3 regions of the Pseudomonas sp. FW305-96 genome follow, and region 1 is predicted to be linked to each of the others. Evidence: riboswitches for the same ligand, from Rfam matches in the RefSeq annotation. Region 1 holds a riboswitch; each other region holds the start of a gene.
The links. Region 1 has a riboswitch for cobalamin ahead of AC3WL2_RS21045 (TonB-dependent receptor). Riboswitches for the same ligand answer to the same signal wherever they lie in the genome.
Positions count from the first base shown of each region.

Region 2: it holds a riboswitch for cobalamin, as region 1 does, so the genes downstream of both, AC3WL2_RS24420 (hypothetical protein) here and AC3WL2_RS21045 (TonB-dependent receptor) in region 1, are expected to answer to the same signal.
Region 3: it holds a riboswitch for cobalamin, as region 1 does, so the genes downstream of both, AC3WL2_RS12170 (CbtB domain-containing protein) here and AC3WL2_RS21045 (TonB-dependent receptor) in region 1, are expected to answer to the same signal.

Region 1 is NZ_JBYSYW010000033.1:42,312-45,553, forward strand. It holds gene AC3WL2_RS21045 (TonB-dependent receptor) at 1-1,899, opposite strand, end outside; cobalamin riboswitch at 2,007-2,211, opposite strand; gene AC3WL2_RS21050 (PaaI family thioesterase) at 2,400-2,897, shown strand; gene AC3WL2_RS21055 (GNAT family N-acetyltransferase) at 2,963-3,242, shown strand, end outside.
Region 2 is NZ_JBYSYW010000047.1:12,742-15,983, forward strand. It holds gene AC3WL2_RS24410 (ABC transporter substrate-binding protein) at 1-442, opposite strand, end outside; gene AC3WL2_RS24415 ((2Fe-2S) ferredoxin domain-containing protein) at 435-1,163, opposite strand; gene AC3WL2_RS24420 (hypothetical protein) at 1,175-1,489, opposite strand; cobalamin riboswitch at 1,580-1,957, opposite strand; gene AC3WL2_RS24425 (DUF2946 family protein) at 2,100-2,489, shown strand; gene AC3WL2_RS24430 (TonB-dependent receptor) at 2,561-3,242, shown strand, end outside.
Region 3 is NZ_JBYSYW010000013.1:20,313-23,554, reverse strand. It holds gene cobM (precorrin-4 C(11)-methyltransferase) at 1-561, opposite strand, end outside; gene AC3WL2_RS12180 (cobalamin biosynthesis protein) at 591-1,001, opposite strand; gene AC3WL2_RS12175 (CbtA family protein) at 1,001-1,690, opposite strand; gene AC3WL2_RS12170 (CbtB domain-containing protein) at 1,701-1,886, opposite strand; cobalamin riboswitch at 1,987-2,212, opposite strand; cobalamin riboswitch at 2,274-2,470, shown strand; gene cobW (cobalamin biosynthesis protein CobW) at 2,572-3,242, shown strand, end outside.

The sequences.
Region 1 (3,242 bases):
GTAGCGCAGGCCAATACCGGTGTCGACGCTTTGCCCGAAGCCTTTGCTCAGCCACAGGTTGGCGGTACGACGTGGGACGTCCTGCGGGTGGTTGCCAGACCGGTCGTAGGAAACGCCTCGGCTGAGCTGAGTGAAGTCATCGTACTTGGCGCGCACCAGGGCAGCGTTACCCGACAGTTGCCATTGATTGCCCAGTGCCAGCTCCAGGCTTGCCTCCAGGCCATCGGAGGTCTGTTGGCCTGCCTGCTGGCTGCGCTTGGAGACCACGTCGTACACCGGCAGCTTCTTCTTGACGATGTGGTAGGCCGCCAACGTCCATTCGCCGCGTCCGTCCCAGAACCGTTGCTTGAGGCCGAATTCGGTCTGCTTGGCTTCGGTCAGTTCAAGGCGTTGCTCCGGGCGCAGGGTCAGCAGGTCACCGACACCATCCTCGCTGGTGGAGTACTGGCCGTACACCGACAGATCGTCAGTCAGCGCGTACACCAGGCCGGCGCGCCAGTTGCCGCCACGCAGGCTCTGGTCTTCGCGAGTGTCCTTCACCAGGTCGTTGCGGTCGATGTGGTTCTGGTCGCGGCGTATGCCGGTGACCAGCGACAGGCGCTCGGTCAGTTGCGTGCGGTTTTCGGCGAACAGCGAGAAGGTGCTGGTTTTCGACAGCGTCTGCGGGCGCGTCGGATCGGCACTGTGGAACCCGCCGGGTGCCGGCCGCCAAGGGTCGAGCGGGTCGGTGTAGCCATCTTCGTAGGGCGAGTTGCTGTCAATGTTGAAGCGGATCTTGTTGTACTCGGCGCCCACCACGGTCTTGCTGGCCAGGCCGAACAGCGAGTGATCGAAGGTGAAGCTCTGGCGGTCGCCGATCTGCTCCTGGTTGTGCTTGATCTCCAGGAAACTGCCGCGCTGGATCACACCGGCATCCCAGGCGTATTCCTCGGCATTGCGCCAGTGGCGACGGCTCTTGATGTAGTACAGCTGGTTGCTGGCGCTGATGCTGTCGCTGATGTTCCAGTCGCTGGTCAGTCGCGTCCATTCATCGTGGTAGCGCTGTTCGTCATTGCTGACGTTGTAGTTCTTGTTGCGCACGCTGCTGCGCAGATGGCCGTCGATCAGCGGCGTGCCGTAGTAGTTGGCAGGTTGCGCGTCGCCGCGTTCGTGGGACAAGGTGAAACTCAGGTCGTCACTGGCATCGAAGCGCAGCGCGCCGGAAAACGCCAGGCTGCGCGAATCGGTGCGGTCGACCCAGCCGTTGCCCGCCTGCTGGTTCAGGGTGGCGCGGTAGCTCAGGCGCTCGCTCAGGCTGCCGCCGCTGTCCAGCCCCAGTTGCTGGCGGTCCCAGGAGCCATAGCCCAGGCGCAGGTGGTTGCGGATATCACCGCTGAAGGGCTTTTTCGGAATCACGTTGACCGTTGCCCCGGTGGCGCCTTCGCCATACAGCACCGAGGCAGGCCCACGGATCACATCGATACGCTCGACCATCCAGGGATCGACCGGGTAGGTGAGGGTGCCGGCACCGGCGTACAGGCGCGACCCGTCGAACAGGGTCATCACCGAACTCTGGCCCGTGAAACCGCGCGCCGACAAGCCGGTGCCGCCATCGCCAGGGGTACCGATGAAGGTGATGCCCGGCGAGCGGGTCACGGCATCCTGCACCGTGGTGTTGTTGCGTTGCATGATCTGCGCGGCGGTGATGCTGCTGGTGCTCGCCGGGGTTTCCAGGGCACTGAGGTTCAGGCGTGAACCGGCCTGGGTGGGGGTGGCCAGGTCGACGGTCTGCGGGTCGCGGCTGTCGGTGATCGCCGTGGAGGGCAGGGTGAGCGCAGGGCTGGGCTGCTCGTCGGCCAGCGCCGGCAGGGACACGGCCAGGCAGGCCGCCAGGGTGTGAAGCTTGTTGATACGGGACATGTCGTTCCACTGCTGCAGGAAAGAATGGATCCCGGTGGAAAACACGCAACGGCGAAGCGCGCGCAGGCGCGCACGCGAATACCGGCCTGCGCCCGCCCACCGCGGGTTGCCAAGTGAAGCCTCAGGCCGGTCTCCGGGCTTGCGAGGGGCATGTAACCTTCACCTTCCCATGCGTGTGCACAGTGGTCTGTCGAAGGGTTCGCTCGCTTACCGTTGCGGGGGCAGCGCCGGACTTGTCGTGGTATCGACTCACCGGCTTCCCGTTTCACCTTGCGCGCGGCGGCGCAGGGCACCTGAAACTGGCGCGCATCTGACCACCGAACGGGCAGAGAGTCAATCGTCTGGATGGGTGGGCTGAATCTTGCTGAATCGCGGTTCAGAGCGGTTGCCGTCAGGCAGGTATTGTCTGCGGCCAGGCCTCGTGGATTGGCGCAGGCCGCGCAGGGCGCTACCATCGGCAGCCAGCCTCCTTATCCAACACCAACAAGCCAAGGACGCGTATGACCGAGCACGCCCTGTCCCTGCAACAACTCGCCGCCCCCGAAGGCATCTGCTACGGCTGCGGCTGTTCCCACCCCAGCGGCCTGCATGTGCAGAGCCACTGGGACGCCGACGGCATCCACCTGTCGTGCCGGCATACCCCCGACCCGACTTTCACCGGCTGGCCCGGCCTGGTCTACGGTGGCCTGCTGGCCATGCTGGTCGACTGCCACTCCAACTGGACCGCCATGGCCTGTCACTACCGTGCCGAAGGCCGCGAACCTGGCACCTTGCCACGTATCGACTGCGTCACCGGCCAGCTTGGCCTGACCTACCTCAAGCCCACGCCCATGGGCGTCGAACTGCTGCTCAAGGCCCGGGTCGAGGGTGAGCTGGGGCGCAAGACCCGGGTGATCTGCGAGGTCTGGGCCGGGGATGTACTGACGGTCACCGCCGATTCGGTATTTGTGCGGGTCGACACCGAGAAGCTCAAGCGCCAGGCCCATGGCGACGCCTGAACTTGCACCCATGGGGTGGGGCTGGCATTGTCGAACGTGACCCGGCTGCCCGACAGGATGTTGCCATGCCCTACCAGATTCGCCCCGCCCGTGACGAAGACTGCGTGGCCCTGAGCCTTGTCGGCCAGGCGACCTTCGCCCTGGCCAGCCCGCCCGATAGCGCGGTCAGCGCCCAGCAACACTACATCGCCCACCATCTCCAGCCCGAACATTTCCAGGCGCACCTGGAGCACCCGCACAAGCGGTTGCTGGTGGTCGAGCGGGATGGCCAGGTGCTGGGCTACAGCATGCTCGACCTGGCGCCCGGCAAGCTGGGTATTGCCGAGGCCGATCAACTGGCGGAAA
Region 2 (3,242 bases), on a different contig from region 1:
GGTCTCGCCGGACATGGCCGTAGTAGTCCAGCGAGTGGCCGTTACAGGCCGACTCGAGCAGGTAGGTGGCAATCCCGTTGCCGGCCAATCTGCTGCGCGAGGTGATCCCATCGCCAAAGGCCGTGGCGAATCCGCCGACCACCAGATCCGGCCTTTGCGCGTACAACACTTCGCTGGCCGGATACTCCCGGGCAATCACTGGCACACCTTGGTAGCGGCCCTGCTTGTAGGCGGCGCCGTTGTCGTCCAGGTAGGCCACCCCGACCATCGACGGACCCGCGCCGAGGGCGAGCAGCAGGTCGGCCGCGTGCTGGTTGAGGGCGAGGATACGCGCAGGCGCCGCAGCGGGCCGTTGCCAGTCCTGCCCGCAGTTGCGATAGCTGCCGGCCAGGGCAGGTGTGCCACAGCACAAGGCCAGGGACAGTAGCCAGGCTTTACGCATCGCACGCCCTTCCCTTGATCAACAGTCCTTCGGCGATCCTTCCTCCCTGCAGATGCGTTTCCACCAATTCCTCCACCTCCCGATCATCACGTACCCGATACCAGCAGCCGTCCGGATGCACCGTCAACACGGGCCCCAGGTTGCAGGGAAACTGGCAACCGGTGCGGGTCAGCAGCACGCCGCCCGGGGTCTCGATCAGGGCAAGCTCCAGCAGCAGCCGGCGCAGGCATTTCCATAGCGGCAAGGCGCCGCGCCGCACGCAGCGGGGGCCGGTGCAGAGGAACACCTGGCGGGCATGCTCGGGCACCCGCGACCAGTCCGGGTCGCTGGCCACCGCGTTGACCTGGTCGCACGCCAGGTGGCGGGCATGTTCGCCGATGCTGGCACAGGCCGCTCGCGCATCCAGGCCGCGCCGCCCAAGGGCCTGGGCCGTGACCCAGACGCCGGCCCGACCTTGCGCCACGCGCCCCAGCTCATCGCGCAGCCAGTCCAGGTAGGCGCTGTCCGAGGTGGGTTCCAGGTCCACCACCAGCAGGCGTTCCACGCCCTGGTCGAGGGCCTCGCGGATCACCGCCCAGAGCCCGTCGAACCCCTCCAGGGTGTCGACGATATCCCGGCCCGCCTCGTGGCCACGCAGGTCACGAATCTCGGCGCCAAAAGCTTCCGCCGCCGAGCCGCCACCCAGGCCGGGGCCGACGAACAACACGCGCTGGTAGTCCATGCTCACGCCCCTCAGAAGGTGTAGGTGTAGCGCAGTTCGCTGGTGAACGGCCGCCCGAGATTGTCAACGTTACTCGCCCGACTGGTGACATAGTCGCGGTCGAACAGGTTCTCCACCAGCAGGCTCAGCCGGTGCTGGCGGGCGCCGTCCAGGTAGCGGTAGACATCGGCGGCGACCGTGGTCGACTCCACCGACGGCGCGGCGACGATCTGCTGGTCGAGGATCAGGGGGGTGTTTTCGGCCAGTGCCAGGGGGCTGACCAGGCAGCCCAGGAACAAGGTCCGGGCCTTGGGGAAACGACGTCGGGAGTGAATCACAGCAATCATGCTCTTCTCGAAAGTGACTTTCGCAGAAGCACGCAGGAGCACGGATCGCGCACACGCCAATACCGGCCCATGCCCGCCCACCGCAGGAGTTTGCCTACAACATTCCAGGCCGGTCTCCGGGCTCGCAAGACAAGGGTTTGTACGGAAAGTCGCCGAGCGGCGATCAGGCAAGGCGAAAACAGGCGAGGAACGGTCGGAGTCGCGCTCGACTTTACGGGTTGTAAATGAGCATTCCGACCGGGCTGGCGCACCAGCCTGTTTTCAACGCAGCATGATCGTCGCGCAGGCACTTTCCGTGCAAAGCCTAGATGTCTTCACCTTCCCATGACGCGCGGGCCACAGTGGTCTGTCGAAGGCATCACTTGCATACCGTTGCGGGGGCAGCACCGGACTGGCGCGAAGCGCGTACCGGTTTCCCGTTTCACCCCGTGCGCGGCGGCATGGGGCACCTGAAATCGATCGGCATCTGAACACCTGGGCCCAATGGGCGTCAAGCGAGGCGGGTGAATCGTTTCGAATGTTTTTTATCGGCTGTTCACTCTAGGCAGATGTGTCAAAAGTTGTAGAATCCGCACGCCTAACCCATTCCCATTCCCTTCGAGCTTTGCCGATGAAGCTGGCCCGCCACACACGATCGCAAGTCGCCTGGGTGCTGTATTTCAGCATCCTGTTCGGCTCGTTGCTGTGCGCCATGGGCCATGGACAGATGGCAGGCTTGCGCCTGGCCGGCCTGGATGACGCCGCCTGGTGCGCGGCCGACAGCAGCGGCGTGTTCAAGGGCGATCAGGACGTCACCGACCCGGTGCTGCCCGCCGGCGGCGACTGCGTGATCGCCAGCCTGTTCAGCGCCACCCTGCTGGCGGTGTTCTTCGGCCTGCTGGCCCTGCTCGCCGGGGAGTCGAGCAAACCCTTACCCAGACAACCCGCGCCGACCCTGCCCAAGCAGCGCTGGCCCCTGGTCAATCCCCGCGCCTCTCCCGCTTCGCTTCTCGCGTTCTGACATCGCCACGCCCGAGTGCTGCCTGATCGGCAGCGGGCGTGCGCTCATTGATTTCAGCCAGGAAGCCTTGCATGTTCCGCATGACCACTCTGGCGCTGCTCGTTGGCAGCGCAACCTGCGCCTGGGCGCAGGACGACACCCTCACCCTGCCCGCCAGCAACGTCACGGCCACCGCCGCCCCCAAAGAAGCCACCACCCTGGACCTCGACCGGCCTATCGCAAGCGGCTCGCGGCTCAACCTCAGCGCCCGCGAAAACCCGGCCTCGGTCAGCGTCGCCGACCGCAAGACCATGGAACGCATCGGCGCGCGTAACTTCCAGGACGCCGCCAACGCCCTGCCCGGGGTCAACGCCTCGGCACCGCCCGGCTGGGGCGGCTACGTGTCGTACCGTGGTTTCAACGGTGCCCAGGTCAGCCAGTTGTTCAATGGCATCAACCTGCAGTACGGCGCCGCCGGGCGCCCGGTCGGGGCATGGATCTACGACCGTGTCGAACTGCTCGGCGGGCCGTCGTCGTTCCTCAACGGCAGCGGCGCCGTGGGCGGCAGCCTGAACATGATCACCAAACTGGCCAACCGCGACGAGGACACCTTCGAGGGCCGCGTCAGCTACGGGCGCTACGACACGATGGAAACCTCGGTCGGCTTCAACAAGGCGCTCAACAGCGGTGACGGCCCACGCCACTACGCGCGGCTCGACTACAGCCGCACCAGCACCAATGGCTATATCGACCGCCAGGAGAACGGGGCAGGCA
Region 3 (3,242 bases), on a different contig from region 1:
CACGGCGATGGGGCAGTCGGCGCCATAGTGGGGCAGCAGTTGCTCGACGATACGCGGCAGGTGGCGTACACCCAGGTGGATGGCCAGGGTGCTGCCATGGCGGGCCAGATCGGCCAGCTGTTCACCGGCCGGCATCGGCGAGTTGTCGCCGTAGCGGGTGAGGATCACCGTCTGCGCCACGTCCGGCAGTGTCAGCTCGCAACCCAGCAGCGCGGCGCTGGCGGCAGTGGCGGTGACTCCGGGGATGATCTGGTAATCGATGCCCGACTCACGCAGGTGGCGGATCTGTTCGCCGATGGCGCCGTACAGGCTAGGGTCGCCGCTGTGCACGCGGGCCACGTCCTGGCCGTTGGCATGGGCCTGGCGCATGGCCTCGATGATCTGCTCCAGGTGCAGTTCGGCGCTGTTGAGCACGGTGTGTGCCTGATGCCCCTCGAGCACTGCAGCCGGTACCAGGGAACCTGCGTAGATGATCACCGGGCACTGGCGGATCAGGCGCTGGCCCTTGACCGTGATCAGCTCGGGATCGCCGGGGCCGGCGCCGATGAAATAGACCGTCATGGGGGTTCCTTGCAGGTAAAAGGGGCGGATTATCCGCCGATGGCCAGGGCCAGGGTAGCGCCGCCGAGCCCTTGCCTTGGCACATGCAGGCGTGGCACGGCGCCTGTGCGCCCGGCCAGGGCCAGGGCTGCGCTTTCGGCGACGCCCCAGCAGCCGGTCTGGGCGTACACCGTTGTCGAGCGCTGACTGAGCAGCGCTTCGAAGGTCGACAAGTGGCTGCTGTCGAAGCAGATGAACGGCAACCCGAGCCGCTCGGCCAGTGCCAGCAGGCCGGGCTCGCGCGCCTTGGGTTCGATGCTGGCGATTGCCTTCAGCGCCGACAGGGGCAGGGCGTGGTTGGTCAGGGTCTGGCGCAGCAGCACCGCGAGCGTTTCGACCGGGCAGCCACGGCGGCAACCAAAGCCGGCATACAACGCCGGCTGGGGAACAAGGTCGCGCATCAGTGCTGGCTGGAGCGGCGGAACAACCAGGCGCTGAGCAGGCCCAGGGCCACCCAGAACGCGGCGTTGGTCAGCCACGAAGCGATCTTGAACTGGGTCTCCAGCGCCTCGGGGGCCAGGCTTTCATGAACCGCTGGCTGTGGCGCGCCGATCAGGTGCGGGATCACCAGCAGGGCGACTCCGAGCACCTTGAACAGCCAGTGCTGGGCGAACACCAGCAACGCCAGGCCAGCGGCAGTGGCGGCGGCGGTGCCGATCCACCAAGTCTGGCGCTGACCAAGGTCGGCGGCGGCGGTGCCGGGCAGTTCCGGTGGCAGGCCCAGGGTCGGCGCCAGGCAGAACACGGCGAAGCCCGCCAGGCCCCACAGCGCGCCGGTCGCCACGCGGCCCGGGGCACGCAGGCTGTACAGGGCGGCGAGGATCAGGGCGAAGCCGACGGCGACCACCAGGTTGCCGCCTGTGGTGGACAGGATACGCTGCCAGCCATCTTCGGGCGCCCAGGCCTCGGCGCTGTGCTCATGAGGCGCGGCGGCCTCGCCATGTTCATGATGTTCGGCGGCGGGGGTGGCGGTTTCATAGGTTTCCGCCTGGAGAATCAGCGGGGCGACCCAGAAGCTTTGCAGCAGGGTCAGCAGCAGGGCGGCGAGCAGGCCGCTGAAACCCGCGGTACGGGCGATGCGCGTGATCATGCGGGCGTACTCAGTGGCAAGGGAAGGCGGCGCTGTGGCGGGTGTCGTGGGCGGCGTTGTGCACCGCCTCGATGTGCGAGAAACCGGCGAAGTACACCAGGCACAGGCCCAGCAGGCTCGCGCCGACCGCGACGATCAGGCGCTGGCTGAGACTGACGGGGGTGGCGATACTGGGTTTGGCGTGGGTGATGGGCATGACGCGTTCCTCTGCTGCTTTTGTTGTGGCAACGGGCAGGCGCGACGCCCCCGGGCACGGCTGGCCCGGGTGATACGACAGCGCCCGCCCACTGCGGGGTGTTCTGCAAGCATGTCAGGCCGGTCTCCGGGCTGGCGAGGCGGAGCGGGGCTCCATTGATCAAACGCCACCTTCCCATGCCGCACGATGGGCACAGTGGTCTGGACGCTTCTCTCGCTTACCGTTGCGGGGGCAGCACCGGCTTTGTCGGCCCTCTTCTAAAGGAGGCGCGACGCACCGGTTTCCCGTTTCACCCCCGTTGGGGGCACCTGAACGCAATGCGCTAGCAAATCACGGGGCCGGGCCTGCGTCAATCGCCGCGGCGGTTGACCGCCAGGCAGGCACTGCGTAGCCTTGCCGGTTCGAGGTTCCCGGGCGTTGTCCCGGGCTAAGACGGGAACGCGGTACAAGCCGCGGCTGCCCCCGCAACTGTAGGCACTGAAGGGTTCGGCACAGCCACTGCGCACGCGCGGGAAGGCGCCATCCCACCGGCTTTGATGGCCGGCGGTGCAAGCCAGGAGACCTGCCTCGCAACGTTTTCGACTTTCAACCGGGCGGGGTGATCCGGTGGCGAAACAGTCAGGCCGACACGGGCCGTGGCTGTCGTCCTGCATGCCCGCGCCATTGCTGCCAAGGGCATCGCGACATGAAAACACTGGCCAAGCTTCCCGTCACCATCGTCACCGGCTTCCTCGGTTCGGGCAAGACCACCTTGCTGCGCCATATGCTCGACAACGCCCAGGGCCGCCGCATCGCGGTAATCGTCAACGAATTCGGCGAGCTGGGCATCGATGGCGAGATCCTCAAGCAGTGCAGCATCGGCTGCTCCGAGGAAGAGGCCAACGGCCGCGTCTACGAGTTGGCCAACGGCTGCCTGTGCTGCACCGTGCAGGAAGAATTCTTCCCGGTGATGCGCGAGCTGGTGGCGCGCCGCGGCGATCTCGACCATATCCTTATCGAAACCAGCGGCCTGGCCCTGCCAAAACCCCTGGTGCAGGCCTTCCAGTGGCCGGAGATCCGCAACGCCTGCACGGTCGATGCGGTGATCACCGTGGTCGACAGCCCGGCCGTGGCCGCCGGCACCTTTGCCGCCTACCCGGACCAGGTCGACGCCCAGCGCAAGCTTGACCCCAACCTCGATCACGAGTCGCCGCTGCACGAACTGTTCGCCGACCAGCTGGCCAGCGCCGACCTGGTGGTACTGAACAAGGCCGACCTGATCGATGCCGAGGGCCTGGCCAAGGTCCGTGCCGAAGTGGCCGAGGAGCTGCCGCCGGCGGTCAAGGTGATCGAGGCCAGCAGTGGTCGCCTGCCGCT